2 regions of the Amycolatopsis halotolerans genome follow, and region 1 is predicted to be linked to the other one. Evidence: riboswitches for the same ligand, from Rfam matches in the RefSeq annotation. Region 1 holds a riboswitch; the other holds the start of a gene.
What was found. Region 1 has a riboswitch for thiamine pyrophosphate ahead of ACFORO_RS37375 (thiamine ABC transporter substrate-binding protein). Riboswitches for the same ligand answer to the same signal wherever they lie in the genome.
Positions count from the first base shown of each region.

Region 2: another riboswitch for thiamine pyrophosphate. It lies ahead of thiO (glycine oxidase ThiO); the one in region 1 lies ahead of ACFORO_RS37375 (thiamine ABC transporter substrate-binding protein).

Region 1 is NZ_JBHRWI010000056.1:70,469-77,746, reverse strand. Features, by position in the region: gene ACFORO_RS37385 (restriction endonuclease) at 1-1,349, shown strand, start outside; gene ACFORO_RS37380 (4a-hydroxytetrahydrobiopterin dehydratase) at 1,960-2,250, opposite strand; TPP riboswitch at 2,275-2,386, shown strand; gene ACFORO_RS37375 (thiamine ABC transporter substrate-binding protein) at 2,418-3,485, shown strand; gene ACFORO_RS37370 (ABC transporter permease) at 3,461-5,098, shown strand; gene ACFORO_RS37365 (ABC transporter ATP-binding protein) at 5,098-6,105, shown strand; gene ACFORO_RS37360 (ABC transporter permease) at 6,115-6,993, opposite strand; gene ACFORO_RS37355 (ABC transporter ATP-binding protein) at 6,990-7,278, opposite strand, start outside.
Region 2 is NZ_JBHRWI010000020.1:550,760-558,037, reverse strand. Features, by position in the region: gene ACFORO_RS17740 (phosphatidylinositol-specific phospholipase C domain-containing protein) at 1-107, opposite strand, end outside; gene thiD (bifunctional hydroxymethylpyrimidine kinase/phosphomethylpyrimidine kinase) at 220-1,053, shown strand; gene ACFORO_RS17730 (MarR family winged helix-turn-helix transcriptional regulator) at 1,050-1,481, opposite strand; gene ACFORO_RS17725 (TetR/AcrR family transcriptional regulator) at 1,625-2,248, opposite strand; gene ACFORO_RS17720 (NAD(P)-dependent alcohol dehydrogenase) at 2,306-3,247, shown strand; gene thiG (thiazole synthase) at 3,249-4,001, opposite strand; gene thiS (sulfur carrier protein ThiS) at 4,004-4,204, opposite strand; gene thiO (glycine oxidase ThiO) at 4,204-5,292, opposite strand; TPP riboswitch at 5,289-5,394, opposite strand; gene thiE (thiamine phosphate synthase) at 5,425-6,090, shown strand; gene ACFORO_RS17695 (hypothetical protein) at 6,160-6,963, opposite strand; gene ACFORO_RS17690 (threonine ammonia-lyase) at 7,115-7,278, shown strand, end outside.

The DNA of each region.
Region 1 (7,278 bases):
CGCGTCGAACACCGCTCGACTTCCGTGGCATGCGCCTTGACTTCGTCGCTGAGGAATTGTCGGCGGGAAAACTGTCGGACGCGGAGCAGCCGCCGCTTTGGGAAGACTTTGCTCCGCCAGCGCCTGGTCTTCTGTCCCGTATGTTCGGTGGAGACGCTCGTTATAGCCAGGCGGCCCAGGAAGCTCGCCTCCGATTCGAGCAGGGGCAGGCAGCTCATCGGCAGCGGGAATCGCATCGTCTTGCCCAGCTCGAACAAAGCCGCAAGCGGCATGCGAACCGCGAGGAGGAGCGAAGGCGGCATGTCGATCAGCACAACGAACAGGTCGATGCGCTCCTGAAAGCATTCCGCCGCGGTGACCAGGCGGCTGTTGAACGTTGTCTCCGGCTGGCGTTGGAAGCGTCGCCAGTCCCAGACGGTGTTCCTCAGGAGGCAGAGGTCGGGTACCGGCCGGACAGCGGTCAGGTCCTGGTCGTTCGCGAGCTGCCGGACACGGAGGTGATCCCGACCGAAACGGTGTTCCGTTATGTCAAAGCGCGCGACACGATCGAGTCGACGCCGAGAAAACCTGCCGACGTGCGGCAGAGGTATGCCGACCTCATTGCTCAACTTGCGTTGCTCGTGCTGCGAGATACGTTCGCTGCGGCGCCGACTGGACTCGTCAGCGAGGTAACAGTGAACTGCCACCTTTCAACTACGGACCGGGCGACCGGTCAGGCGATCCGGCCATGTCTGCTCACTGTGTCGGCGTCCAGGGAGAAGTTCGACGAGTTGGTGCTCGACAAGCTGGAGCCGCGGCAGTGCCTCCGTCACCTGAATGCTCTGATGTCACCTCACCCGTATGACGTCGAACCTGTGAAGCCGATTTTCGATCCCGACTTGACGCGGTTTCGCCTCGTCGACGCCCACTCCGTAGCGGCGGGCTTGGATTCCCGCACAGTTCTGGTTGAGCAGACGCCGAACGAGTTCGAGCACCTCGTCCGTGAACTGTTCGAAGCGATGGGCATGAAGTCCTGGGTGACCCAAGCATCGCGCGATGACGGCCTCGACGCCATCGCGGTGAATCCAGACCCGGTCATGGGTGGTCTGGCGGTCATCCAGGCCAAACGCTATGTCAAGAGCGTTCCTGTCGAGGCCGTGAGGGCTCTCTGGGGCACGATGGAGGACAAGAAGGCGGGGACGGGCATCATGGTCACCACCTCGTACTACGGCAAGGCGGGTCATGATTTCGCGCAACGGAACGAACGCCTTCGGCTGATCGAAGGCCCAGAGCTGAAGCACCTGATCAAGGAATACCTCGGTCAAGATGTCATCGTCGGGGCGAAGGAGCCGCCCAAGAACCGTCGATGACGGGGATGTCGTTAATCCGGTGCCGAAGGTTCGAGTACTGACGCGCCCGAGGGCGGCGAGTAAGGGACCGACACCGTCGCGGGTGCCGGATACCTATCGGCCCAGCGGTCCACCATCCGGCTCCGGAACGCGGAGGTCCTTCTCGACAAGCTGTTCGCCTGCTACGAGCGGCTGCCGGAGAGCATTCGCCTGGACCTGCCGCTCAAGCAGGTCTGGATACTCGCCGAGAAAACCGGCTGACGCTCAGCCGAGCAGGCCGAGCACAATCATCGACAACAGGACGACAGCGGTCGAAAACACCGCGACCCACGTGCGCTGTGCGGCGGTGAGCTGGGCGGATGTGCTGTTCATGGCGAGTCCTAGCGGGGCGAGTGCCGATGATTCCGCTGGGATAGCGCCTTGATCTAGCTCACTGTTACCGCTTGTGATCAAGGTCACGCCGGTTGCGCGCGGTGTGCCACAGCACCCCGCCCGCGGCGGCCACCATCAGGCCGAACGAACCCATCCCTACCACGAGTGCCTGGACCATCCCGGCTCCTTCCGTCGCGTCTGTCCGGGAGACGCGCGAGGGGGCCGGTCGTTATGCCAGGGTTGCGGACGTCACACCTGGTCAGCGGGCTGCCAGCACCTCGTCGATCCGCCTGGCGAGTGCGAAATCGCGTTCGGTCAGGCCGCCTAGATAGTGGGTGCTGAGGCGGAAGGTCAGCGTGCGCCAGCGGATGTCGATGTCGGGATGGTGGTCGGCCTCCTCGGCGAGCACGGCCACCCGGTCCACCACCTCGATCGCCGCCGGGAAGGACGAAAGTTCGACTGTCCGCACGATGGTGTCGTCCTCGCGCCGCCACTCCGGAACGGTGCCGAGGGCCTGGTCCACCGCCGAGTCGTTCAATAGCTGAGTCATCACTCCATGGTGTCGGCTACGCTGCGGCATTGCCACGGGAGTCCGGTACGCCGGGCTGAGAGGCGGGCCTCGCACCCGCGACCGTTCGCACCTGGATCCGGATCATGCCGGCGTAGGGAGGCCGTATCGCTCTCCCTCATCCGGCGCAGTGCAGGAGGGGAAGAATGATGTCGCGGACCGTCCGCACGGTGGCCTGTCTCGCAGGGGTCTCGGTGCTCGCCAGCGCCTGCTCGCTCTCCAGCGGCGACTCCGGCGGGTCGTCCGCGAGCTCTGACCAGCAGACTCCGACCGTCACGCTGGTCACGCACGATTCGTTCGCCGCCCCGCAGGACGTGCTCGACGCCTTCCAGCGCCAGTCCGGGATCAAGCTCAAGATCCTCAAGTCCGGCGACGCCGGCGCGCTCACGAACAAGCTCGTGCTCACCAAGGGCAGCCCGATCGGCGACGTCGCGTACGGCGTCGACAACACCTTCGCCTCGCGCGCGCTCAGCGAGGGCGTCTTCCAGCCCTACACCAGCCCGGAGGCCGACCGCGGCCCGCAGCGCTACTCCGTCGACCCGCAGCACCGGCTGGCGGCGGTCGACCTCGGCGACGTCTGCGTCAACATCGACCCGGCCTACTTCGCGAGCAAGGGCCTCCCGGAGCCGAAGACCTACGACGACCTCGCCGACCCCAAGTACAAGGACCTGACCGTCGCGGAAAGCCCGGCTACCGCGTCGCCGGGGCTGGCTTTCCTGCTCGGCACGGTCGCGAAGTACGGCGAGAACGGCTGGCAGGGCTACTGGCAGAAGCTGAAGGACAACGGCCTCAAGACCGTCAGCGGCTGGGAGGAGGCCTACACCAAGGACTTCTCCGGCTCCTCGGGCAAGGGCCCGCGGCCGATCGTCGTGTCCTACGCCTCGTCGCCGGCCGCCGAGGTCGGCGAGGACGGCAAGCCGCGCACCAAGGCCCTGCTCGACACCTGCTTCCGCCAGGTCGAGTACGCGGGCGTGCTCACCAACGGCAAGCAGGTCCCGCAGGCCCAGAAGGTCGTCGACTTCCTGCTGTCGCAGCAGTTCCAGACGACGGTCGCGGCCAACATGTACGTCTACCCGGCGCGCCAGGGCGTCGAACTGCCCGCGGGCTGGGCCACCGCGGCGCCACAGCCGCAGACGCCGGCCACCATGCCCGCGGACAAGGTGCAGGCTGGCCGGGAGAAGTGGATCGGGGAATGGCGCTCGCTCATGGGCGCGTGATCCCCGCGCGCACCATCGGGCTCACGCTGCTCGGCTTGCTGCCGGTCGCGTTCCTGGTGGTGTTCTTCGCCTGGCCGGTCGTCGCGATCGTCGGCCGGGGGTTCTCCGCGGGCGGCGTCGACACCGTGCTCGGCGACCCGCAGACGTGGCGGCTCGCCGGGTTCACGTTGGCCAGCGCGGCCGCGTCGACGGTGGTCGCGGTGCTCGCCGGGCTGCCGGTGGCGTACCTGCTGGCGAGGGTCCGGCTGCCGGGCGTCGGATTGGCGCGGACGATCGTGCTGGTTCCGTTCGTGCTGCCGACGGTTGTCGTCGGTCTGGCTTTCCGGGCGATCTGGCCGGACGGTGGCGTGCTTCCGCTCGTGCTGGCCAACGCGTTCTTCAACGTCGCCGTCGTCGCGCGCACGGTCGCCGGGCTGTGGGCGCATCTCGATCCGCGAGCGACCGAGGCGGCGCGGGCGCTCGGTGCGTCGCCGTGGCGGGCGTTCCGGTCGGTGACTTTGCCTGCGCTCGGCCCGGCGGTCGCGTCCGCCGCCGCGGTGGTGTTTCTGTTCTGCGCTACCAGTTTCGGCGTGGTGCTGATTCTCGGCGGCGGTAGCTACCGGACGCTCGAGACCGAGATTTATCTCCGGACAGTCGACCTGCTCGACCTCTCCGGTGCGGCTGCGTTGTCGTTGATCCAGTTCGCGGCCGTGGTCGCTGCGCTGGTGCTGGGGGCGATGGCGCGTCGGAAGCGAGAGAACGCGGTGAAGCTGCGGTCCGCGCAGGTCACCGCGCGTCGGCCGCGCGGAGCAGAGTGGTGGACGGTCAGCGCCGCGGTCGTGGTGCTCGGCCTGTTGCTGACGCCGATCGTCTCGCTGCTCCTGGAGTCGGTGTCCACTTCGGACGGATGGAGCCTCGCCGGATATCGGGCACTGAACACGGTGGGGCAGAACGACGCGCTGCAGGTCTCCGGCTGGATCGCGGCGCAGAACTCGCTCGCCGCGGCCACTGATGCGACGCTGCTGGCGATGGCTGTCGGTCTGGTCGCGAGTGTGGTGCTGGTGGCGCTCCGCCGTTCGCCGGGAGGGCTCGCGCGCGGGATGGGCGAAACCATGGACGTCGCGTTGATGCTGCCGCTGGGCGTCTCAGCGGTGACCGTCGGCTTCGGCTATCTCGTGACGCTCGATGCGTTGCCCGGCGACCTCCGCACGTCGCCGCTGCTCGTGCCGTTCGCTCAAGCGCTGGTGATCATGCCGCTGGTGGTGCGGATGATCCTGCCGGTGCTGCGCGCTGTGGATGTCCGGCTGCGCCAGGCCGCCGCGACGCTCGGCGCGAGCCCGGCGCGGGTGTGGCGGGAGATCGACTTTCCGCTGGTCGCGCGGTCGGTGGTGGCCGCGGCGGGCTTCGGGTACGTCGTCGCGCTCGGAGAGTTCGGCGCGACCAGTTTCCTCGCGCGGCCGGACGCGCCGACGCTCCCGGTCGCCGTCGCGACGCTGATCAGCAGGCCGGGGGAGCTGAACAACCAAATGGCGTACGCCGCGTGCGCCCTGCTCATGGTGGTGACTGTGGCGGCGGTGGCGCTGATCGACCGGTTCGGTTCGGTCCGCGGCCGCAGCACGGTCGGGGAGTTCTGATGGCGCTCACGGTACGGGATTTGACTGTCCACTATGGATCTTTCGCCGCGGTCCGCGACGCGCGGCTGGACATCGCCGACGGCGAGGTGCTCGCGTTGCTGGGCCCGTCCGGTTCAGGCAAGTCGACGTTGCTGCGCGCGATCACCGGGCTGGAGCCGGTGTCGTCCGGTTCGGTGTCCTGGGACGGCACTGATCTCGCCGCGGTGCCGGTGCACAAGCGCGAATTCGGTCTGGTGTTCCAGGACGGACAGCTGTTTCCGCATCGCGACGTCGCCGCGAACATCGCGTTTGGCCTGCGGATGCACGGCGTGCCTCGAGAACGGCACGCGGCGCGCGTCGAGGAACTGCTCAAGCTGGTCGGCCTGGAAGGCTACGAACGGCGACGGGTGACTGAGCTGTCCGGCGGACAGGCGCAGCGCGTCGCGTTGGCTCGCGCGCTGGCTCCGGAACCGCGTTTGCTGCTGCTGGACGAGCCACTGTCCGGATTGGACGCTGGACTCCGCGAGCAGCTGGCCATCGACCTGGCGGATCTGTTGCGGCGCAGCAAGATCACCGCGCTGCTCGTGACGCACGATCAGGAGGAAGCGTTCACGCTCGCCGATCGCGTGGCGGTGCTCGATGCCGGGGAAATCCGGCAGGAGGGCGCGGTCCGGTCGGTGTGGAACAAGCCGGTAGACGAGAACGTGGCGCGATTCCTTGGCGTCACCACGTTCCTGGACGGCACCGCGGCCGACGGTGTGGTGCGGACCGAGCTGGGCACTGTCGAAATCACGGGAGTGGGCGACGGCCCGGTAAGGCTCGGACTGCGTCCGCACGGCTTGAAAGTCGCCAAAGAAGGTGTACTCGGCGAAGTAACCGCCGCGGTGCACCGGCGGGAGCATCTGCGCTTGGTCGTCCGCTGCGGAGAGTCCACTGTGGACGCGATCGCCCCGGCCGGGGCGGACTACCGGGCCGGCGACCCCGTCCAGCTCGAGCCGGATCCGGACGGGATCGCCGTGGTGGGCTGAACCCCCAGGTCAGCCGTCCCGGGTGACGAGGCGTCCGTAGGCGATCGACAGCCCCACCACGATGTAGCAGGCCGCGCGGACCGCGCCTTCGCCCATCATCGACAGCGTCATCGGATCCTGCAGGGCCGAGGCCGGGGCGAGTGTCCAGTTCTGCGTGAGCAGGAACGGGTGCACCGCCTTCAGCGAGCTGAGGAAGCCGAGAATCGTGAAGACGATGTTCATCGCCAGCACCGAGGCGACCACGAGCATCGGGTGCTCGGTAAAACTCGACACCGCCAGCGCGATCGCGCCGACCGCCCACAGCTGCAGCACGATCCAGCCGCCGACGAGCAGGATCCGCAGCAGCGCCTCGCCGAGCGACAACGTGGTGCCCGACAGCGTGAACAGCGAATCCGTGCCGTTGATGATCAACCCGGTGGCCACGCCGGTCACGCACATCGCGAGCACCGCGACCACGGACACCGTCGCGACGCCGAACGCCTTGACCGTCAGCAGCCGTCCCCGGCTCACCGGCGCGATGAGCCAGCCGCGCAGCGTGCCGTGCGCGGCCTCGCCGGCGATCGCGTCCGCGCCCGCCATCGCGGAGGCGAGCGGCAACAGCAGCGTGAGCGTCATGACCATCGCGGCGATCGGCAGCACGAACGCGTTGTTCACCGCCGACACCAGCAGCGCGCCGCCGCTGTCGTCCGGCGCGTTGCTCCCGGAGTTCTGGCCGACGAATGTCAGGCCGATCCCGATCACGATCGGCACCAGCGCCAGCAGACCCAGCACGGCGAGCGTGCGCGGCCGGTGGAAAATCCAGCGCAGCTCCGCGGCGATCAGCCGGAGCAACGGCACCGTGTCGTGTCCGGTCCGGCTCACCGGCACCGCGACCGCAGCGGCAGTCATGATTCCCCCTCAGTTTCTTCGCCAGCCGCCGATTCCCCTTCGGTCAGCCGCGCGAACAGGTCCTCCAGCCCGGTCCGCGCCCGGGTCGCCTCGTGCACCTCGACGCCCGCTTGCACGAGCACCTGCAGCACCCTCGGCGAAGGCGTCGCGGTGAGGTCGACGCGGACGCCGTCCGGCGTCAGCCGGGCCCCGATCCGGTTCTCCCGCAACGTTTCCACCGCCTGCTCGGCGTCCGGGGTGCGCACCAGCAGCGCGGCGTTCCCCGACTCCAGCAGGTCCGACAGC
Region 2 (7,278 bases), on a different contig from region 1:
TGCACGCCGACGGTGGTCATGTGGGAGAGCTTGGGGCTGTCCGCGCTGGCGACCCCCGGTACCGCCAGCGTGGACAGGAGCAGGAGACCGGCCGCGGCGAGCTTCACTGATGTCTCCTTCGTCACGGGGACCAGCACGAACACTTACTGTGCCATCGTGGTGGACTGTGAATGAAGCACAGTTGCCTCAATGGACCAGACCAGAAGTCGGAACGCGCACATGACTGAGAACCCGAGCCCGCCCTCCGCGCTCACCATCGCCGGATCGGACTCCGGCGGGGCCGCCGGGCTGCAGGCGGACCTGCGGACCTTCCTCACCTGCGGGGTGCACGGCCTGGTCGCGGTCACCGCGGTCACCGTCCAGAACACGCTCGGCGTGCACGACCGCGCCGATCTGCCGCCGCGCATCGTGGCCGGGCAGATCGAAGCGGTCGCCGAGGACATGGGCGTCGGCGCGGCGAAGACCGGCATGCTCGCGTCCGCGGAGATCATCCACGCGGTCGCGGCGGCCTGCGACAAGGCCGGGATCGGGCGCGACGGCGCGATTCCGTTCGTGGTCGACCCGGTGGCCGCGGCGATGACCGGCCAGTCGCTGTTCGACGACAACGGCCTCGCCGCGCTGCGCGACGAACTCCTGCCGCGCGCCACCGTGCTCACGCCGAACCTGGACGAGGTGCGGCTGCTGACCGGCATGACCGTGACCGACCGCGATGGCATGCACACCGCGGCCGTCGTGCTGCACCAACTGGGCCCGAAGTACGTGCTGGTGAAGAGCGGCCACCTGCAGTCCGACCCGGAGTGCGTCGACCTGCTCTTCGACGGCACGACGTTCGTGGAGCTGCCCGGACCGCGCTGGAAGACCCCGCACACGCACGGCGCCGGCGACACCATGGCGTCCGCGCTGACCGCCGGGCTGGCGAAGGGCATGTCGGTGGTCGAAGCGGCACGCTACGGCAAGTGGTTCGTCTCGCAGGCCGTCGAACACTCGTACCCGATGGGTGCGAAAGTCGGCCCGGTGTCGGCGTTCTGGCGGCTGGCCCCGGAGGAGCGCTAGCCCTCGTCGGAGATCAGGGCCTCCAGCGCGGGCAGCGCGGCGATGATCGACTCGCGGGCCTCGGGCGTGAGGCGGTCGAGGCGGCGGTTGAGTTCCTGCACGCGGGTGGAGCGCACGCCGGAGACGAGACGTTCGCCTTCCTCGGTGGCGCGGGCGAGCCAGGCGCGGCGGTCGACCGGGTCGGACTCGCGGGTGACGTAACCGGCCTCCACCAGCGTGGCCACGATCCGCGACATCGTGGCCGCCGCGACGCCTTCCTTCGCGGCGAGGTCGCCGAGGCGCAGCTCGCCGAAGTGCACGAGCGTGGCGAGCGCCGAGATAGAACCGTGCCCAGGCCCGGGCGCGCCGGCCTGGCGCAGCGAGCGGGAAAGCCGTCCCACCGCTAGGTACAACCGGCCCGTTACGTCCTGGACCGAGGAAAGAGTCACGATCGGCTCCTTCTGACGCTGGTGCCCGCCGCTGGGTGCGCCGGAAAGGGTGCCGTCAACCATACGGCGTACCCGTGCACAATCCGCGTCAAGCGCGGGCGAAATCACCATTACCCCGCCATTTGTGCAGCTTGCCCGCCCATTTAGAGCACTGACACGTCGAGCGGAAGCTCCGCCGGCGGCGGCAGTGGCGCGGCCGTCTCCGCTCGGAACGACTGCAGCAGATAGCCCGCGAGCCTAAGCGACGCCGCCGGTGCCGCGGCACCCGCGCCCGACCGCAGCCCGCCGTTCGCCAGCAAGACCAGCGACAGGTCGGAAACCGCGAAGTCCGCCCGCAGCGCACCGGCTTCTTGCGCCCGGCGGATCAACTCGACGAAACCCCGCAGCGCCCGGTCCCGAAACTCCGCGAAACGCGCCTGATCCGGCAGCGAGGTCACGATCGCGGCAGAAAAACCGTGGTTGCGCGCCTGCATCGCGCACACTTCCTCGATCACCCGGCAGAAGCCGCGCCACGGGTCGGGGTCGGCGAGCGCCTCGTCGAGCATCCCCGCGCATTCGGCCATCGGCTCGGCGAAGGCTTCGGCGACCAGGTCGTCCTTGGTCGGGAAATGGCGGTACACCGTGGCCACGCCGAGACCCGCGCGGCGCGCGAGTTCGCTCATCGACACGTCCAGGCCCTCGGTCTCGAAGGTGCGCTTCGCGACGTCGAGAATCCGCGCACGATTGTGGGCGGCGTCGGTGCGCAACCGAGTCGGTTTTTCCGGCACTCTCTCACTTTACGCGAATCGGAAGACCCTTTCCACTTTCCGTGCTAGAAGTGGAACATGCCTTCCACTTCGATGCGAGCCATCACCTACGACCGCTACGGACCGCCGGAAGTCCTGCGCGAGACCACTGTCCCGACACCGGTGCCCGGCCCCGGCGAAGTCCTCGTCCGGGTGCGCGCGCTCTCGGTCAACGGCGGCGAACTCTCCATGCGGTCCGGGAAGCTGCTTCCGTTCAGCGGCAAGCGTTTCCCCAAGCGGATCGGCGTGGACCTGGTCGGCGAGGTGGCGGAACCCGGAACGAGCCGGTTCGCCGTCGGCGACCTCGTCTGGGGCGGCGGGCGGCGGATGGGCACCGCCGCCGAGTACTACGTGATGGCCGCCGATCGGCTGGACCACGTGCCTGCCGGGCTGGATCCCGCGCAAGCCGCGTCGCTGGCGGTGGGTGTCACCGCGATTACCGCGCTGCGCGACAAAGCCCATCTGAAGCCGGGCGAACGCCTGCTGATCCGCGGCGCGACGGGCGGAGTCGGTTTTGTGGCGACGCAGCTCGGCAAAGCCATGGGCGCACACGTGACCGGGCTGACGAGCGCCAAGAACCTAGAACTGGCAAGGGAACTCGGGGCGGATGTCGCGCTCGATTACCGCGATCCTGGTAACCTGGGAAGGTTCGACGTCATTCTCGACACCGTCGGCCGCGACCTCGACGCGTTCCGGCGGCTGCTGACCCCGCGCGGACGGATGGTCGCGATCGCGTTCGACCTCGACCGTCCGGTCCGCACACTGGGTTACGTGGCGGCGAACTCGCTGCGCCCGAACCGGTGGGTGCGCGGTTTCAGCGGGAACCCCAAGGCGGATCTGCTCGCTGATCTGAGCCGGTGGGTGAATGCCGGGTTGGTGCGACCGTTGGTGGACCGGGTGTTTCCGTTGGCGGACATCGCCGAGGCACACCGCACGCTGGAAAACGGCGGTGTGCGCGGCAAAATCGTCGTCGAGGTGTAGGTCAGCGAGGCGGACTGGACGCCTGCGCCCAAAACCGCTGCGGCACCCGGCCCGCGCCGCGCGCCAAATACCCGGCCTCCACCGCACTCCGCATCGCCAACGCCATCCGTTCCGGATCCGCCGCCCGGGTCACCGCCGTTGACAGAAGCACTGCCGAGCAGCCGAGCTCCATCGCCAGCGTCGCGTCCGACGCGGTACCGATCCCCGCGTCCAGCACGATCGGCACCGACGCGCGCGAGACGATCAGTTCGATGTTGTGCGGGTTCCGGATGCCCAGCCCGGTGCCGATCGGGGCGCCGAGCGGCATCACCGCGGAGCAGCCCGCCTCCTCCAGACGGAGGGCGAGGACCGGGTCGTCGTTGGTGTACGCGAAGACCGTGAATCCGTCCGCCACCAGGCGTTCGGCGGCTTCGAGGGTTTCCAGTGGATCGGGCAGCAGCGTCCGGTCGTCGGCGTGCACCTCGAGTTTGATCAGGTTCGTTTCCAGCGCCTCGCGGGCCAGCTGGGCGGTGAGCACGGCTTCGGCCGCCGTCCGGCAGCCCGCGGTGTTGGGCAGCAGCTCGATGTCCAAGCGCCGCAGCAACTCCAGTACGCCGGAGCCGCCCTCGGCGTCGGCGCGGCGCATCGCCACCGTGGTGAGCTGGGTGCCCGACGCGACCAGCGCTCGTTCCAGCACCTCGAGATTCGCCGCGCCACCGGTGCCGATGATCAATCGCGACGACAGCTTGTGTTCGCCGATGATCAGGTCGTCCATGCTCAACCTCCTTGAACCGCGGTCAGCACTTCGAGCTGCGCGCCCTTCGGCACGACCGCTTCTTCCCATTCGCCACGCCGCACGACCTCGCCGTTGACCGCGACGGCCACGCCCCGGCGTTCCGCTCCCAGCGCGTCGAGGACCGCGGAAACGGTGCTGTCGTCGGGGAATTCCCGCCATTCGCCGTTGACCTTGATCTCCATCAGACTCGCTCCTTCTCGACCAGCCGGGCGGGCGTCGCCGCGGCGACCTCCGGCGACGGGGCTTCGCCAGCAAGCCACGCGACCACGGCGTCCGCCGTCGCGGGTGCCATCAGCAAACCGTTGCGGTGATGCCCTGTCGCCGCGTACACGCCTTCGCTCACTTCGCCGATGTACGGCAAAGCGTCGCGGCTCGCGGCACGCAGTCCGGCTGCGACTTCCACCAGCTCGTACTCCGTGATGCCGGGCAGAATCCGCTCCGCGTTCTCCAGCAGCTCGCGTACGCCGCGCGCGGTGACAGCTTGGTCGAAACCCGCTTCGTACTGCGTCGCGCCAAGGACCAGTTCGCCGTCTTCTCGCGGTACCAGATAGATCGGCCGTCCCTCGACCATCGCGCGCACTGTGTACGGCGGAGGCGGCAGACAGCCCCGACGTGGACGCAGTCGCAGAATCTCGCCCTTCAGCGGGCGTACGGCGTGCTCCAGCAACGGATGCACCTGCCCGGTCCAAGCACCGGCGGCAAGGATCACCGGGCCGGACACTTCGGAGAGGCTCTCGAGCCGCTCACGACGGAACTCGACCCCACGCTTCGTAGCCGCTTCGCTCAGCGCTGTAAGCAGTTTCCGGTTGTCCACGGCTAAATCGCCCGGCACATGCAGGCCGCTGCGAACCGCGCCGAGGCCCGGCGCGAGCCGCTTCGCCTCGCGCCCGGTGAGCGTCTCGACGTCGCGGCCGAGCGAACGCAGGTACCCGGCGAGGATGTCGAGGTGCCCGGCGTCGGCGCTGTCGAACCCGACGACGATCGTGCCGTGCTCGGCCAGCCCTGGATCGGTCCCTTCGGCGGCGAGCTCCCGCGCGAAGCTGGGCCAGCGCCGCAGCGACGCTTCCCCCAGGCTGAGCACGGCTTCCTCGCCCGGCCACGCCTCAGTGACCGGGGCGAGCATCCCGCCGGCCAGCCAGGACGCGCCGCCGTGCACGGGATCCGGGTCGACGACCGTGACGCGCCATCCACGGGCGGCCGCGCGCCAGGCCGCGGACAGCCCGATGACGCCGCCGCCGACGACAGTGACGGTTGTGGTGCTGGTGTTCACAGTGGAATCACGCTCCCTGCGCCGGCATGACCCGGATCAGGTTCCACGGTCGGAGCGGCAGCTCCCTCTCAGCCCGTGCCTCGGGCTCCCGTGCGGACTCCCACACCGTAGCGCGCGGGTAACGTCACCGCCATGCCTGCCTTGACCGGAGACCAAATTCGCACCCGTCTCGCCGACGCCCGGCTGTACTTGTGCACCGACGCGCGCGCTTCTCGTGGAGACCTCGCGGAGTTCGCTGACGCTGCGTTGGCCGGGGGCGTTGACATCGTGCAGCTGCGGGACAAGACCGGCGGTGCGCCGCTGGAGGCCAAGCAGGAGATCGCGGCGCTGGAGGTGCTGGCGGAGGCTTGTGCGCGGCACGGGGCGTTGCTGTCGGTGAATGACCGGGCGGACGTGGCGCTGGCCGTGGGCGCGGACGTCTTGCACTTGGGACAGGACGACATCCCGGTCTCGCTGGCGCGCCGCGTCCTTGGCGACGACGTGGTGATCGGCCGTTCCACCCATTCGGAGCAGCAGGCCGCCGCGGCCGCCGCGGAGACCGGCGTGGACTACTTCTGCACCGGCCCGTGCTGGCCCACCCCGACGAAACCCGGCCGGTTCGCGCCGGGGCTGGGCTTGGTCCGATCCACCTCGGCTCTCGGGACGGAGCGGCCCTGGTTCGCGATCGGCGGGATCGACGAGGCTCGGTTGCCGGAGGTGCTGGAGGCCGGGGCTTCTCGGGTGGTGGTCGTTCGGGCGATTACCGAGGCGGAGGATCCGAAGGCGGCCGCGGAAGGGCTGAAGGCGCGGCTTTCGTAGAGGGCCGTGAGGGGAACCCTGAGGGACTCAGAGTCCGTGAAGGTTCCCCTCACGGATCGCCGCGGGGAGCTACTCGCCCCCGTTTGACGGGACTGCGGGGGCGGTCGGCGTCTGGCTGGTGGCGGGGGCCTGCGAACTCGTGCTCGGGTTCGAGGAGGTGGACGGCGGGCGCGTCTGCTGCGTCGGCTGCTGCGAGGACGGCGGAGCACTCGGCGTCGTGGTCGGAGTGGACGTCGGATTGTTCTGCTTCGACTCGCCGGGCGGGGGCGTCTGCGGTGCGGTACTCGGCGTGTTGTCCGGGTGATCATCCCGCTGCTGGCTGGTATCCGGCTGCCGAGGAATCAACCCGGTCGACACGTTGCCCTTGGTAGTCAAGTCCAGACCGACCAGAACAATCAACGCGACAACGAACGCAGCGACGCTCGACGCGATGATCAACGGCCACCGCATCTTCCGCAGCTTCTCGCCCAGGCTGTCGGACTTCTCCGGTTCAGTCGGCTTCAGTTCGGACAACCGAACTGTAGGCATGTTCGCTAAATCGGCCGGGAGATACACCGTTGGCGCATCGCCAGGGCCAGCCGACGCGACGTCCTCAACCGGCACCCGCACCGGAGCGAGCCCGGCCCGGCTGCGTCGTGCGGCCGTCTCCATCGCCTTCCGCGCGGCATCACGAGTTCGCTGCAGGGAACGCAGATACAACTCGCCGCCGACCGTGCTGACCACGCTGGCCACCCCGGCGCCGATGACTGTTCCCGCGACCCCCAGCGTCGAACCCAGCAACGCGGCGGTGACCGCCGCCAGCGCCGCGGCGAGCACCGAGGTCGTCCGGAGTTTCTTCTTGTCCTCCGCGGTTTCCTTCTGCTCCTCGCTCATGATTCCGATCTGATCGTTCCCGGCCGTGTCCTGTTTCTTCAACGGTTAAGTCGCTTGAGACGCTCCCTTCGTTGCCCAGGCGTGAGGGACGCCACGTTGACTGTCCAAAATGGATAGACTAAAGCTCACACTTTCCTGACATACTCGCCGCATGCACCTCGTGACGATCTCCGACATCGAAACCGCGGCCGAGCGGGTGAAGGGCACCGCGGTGCACACTCCGCTGCTGCGCCAGCTCTGGGTTCCCGGCGAGTTCTGGGTGAAACCCGAGAGCCTGCAACCGATCGGCGCGTTCAAGATCCGCGGCGCGTACAA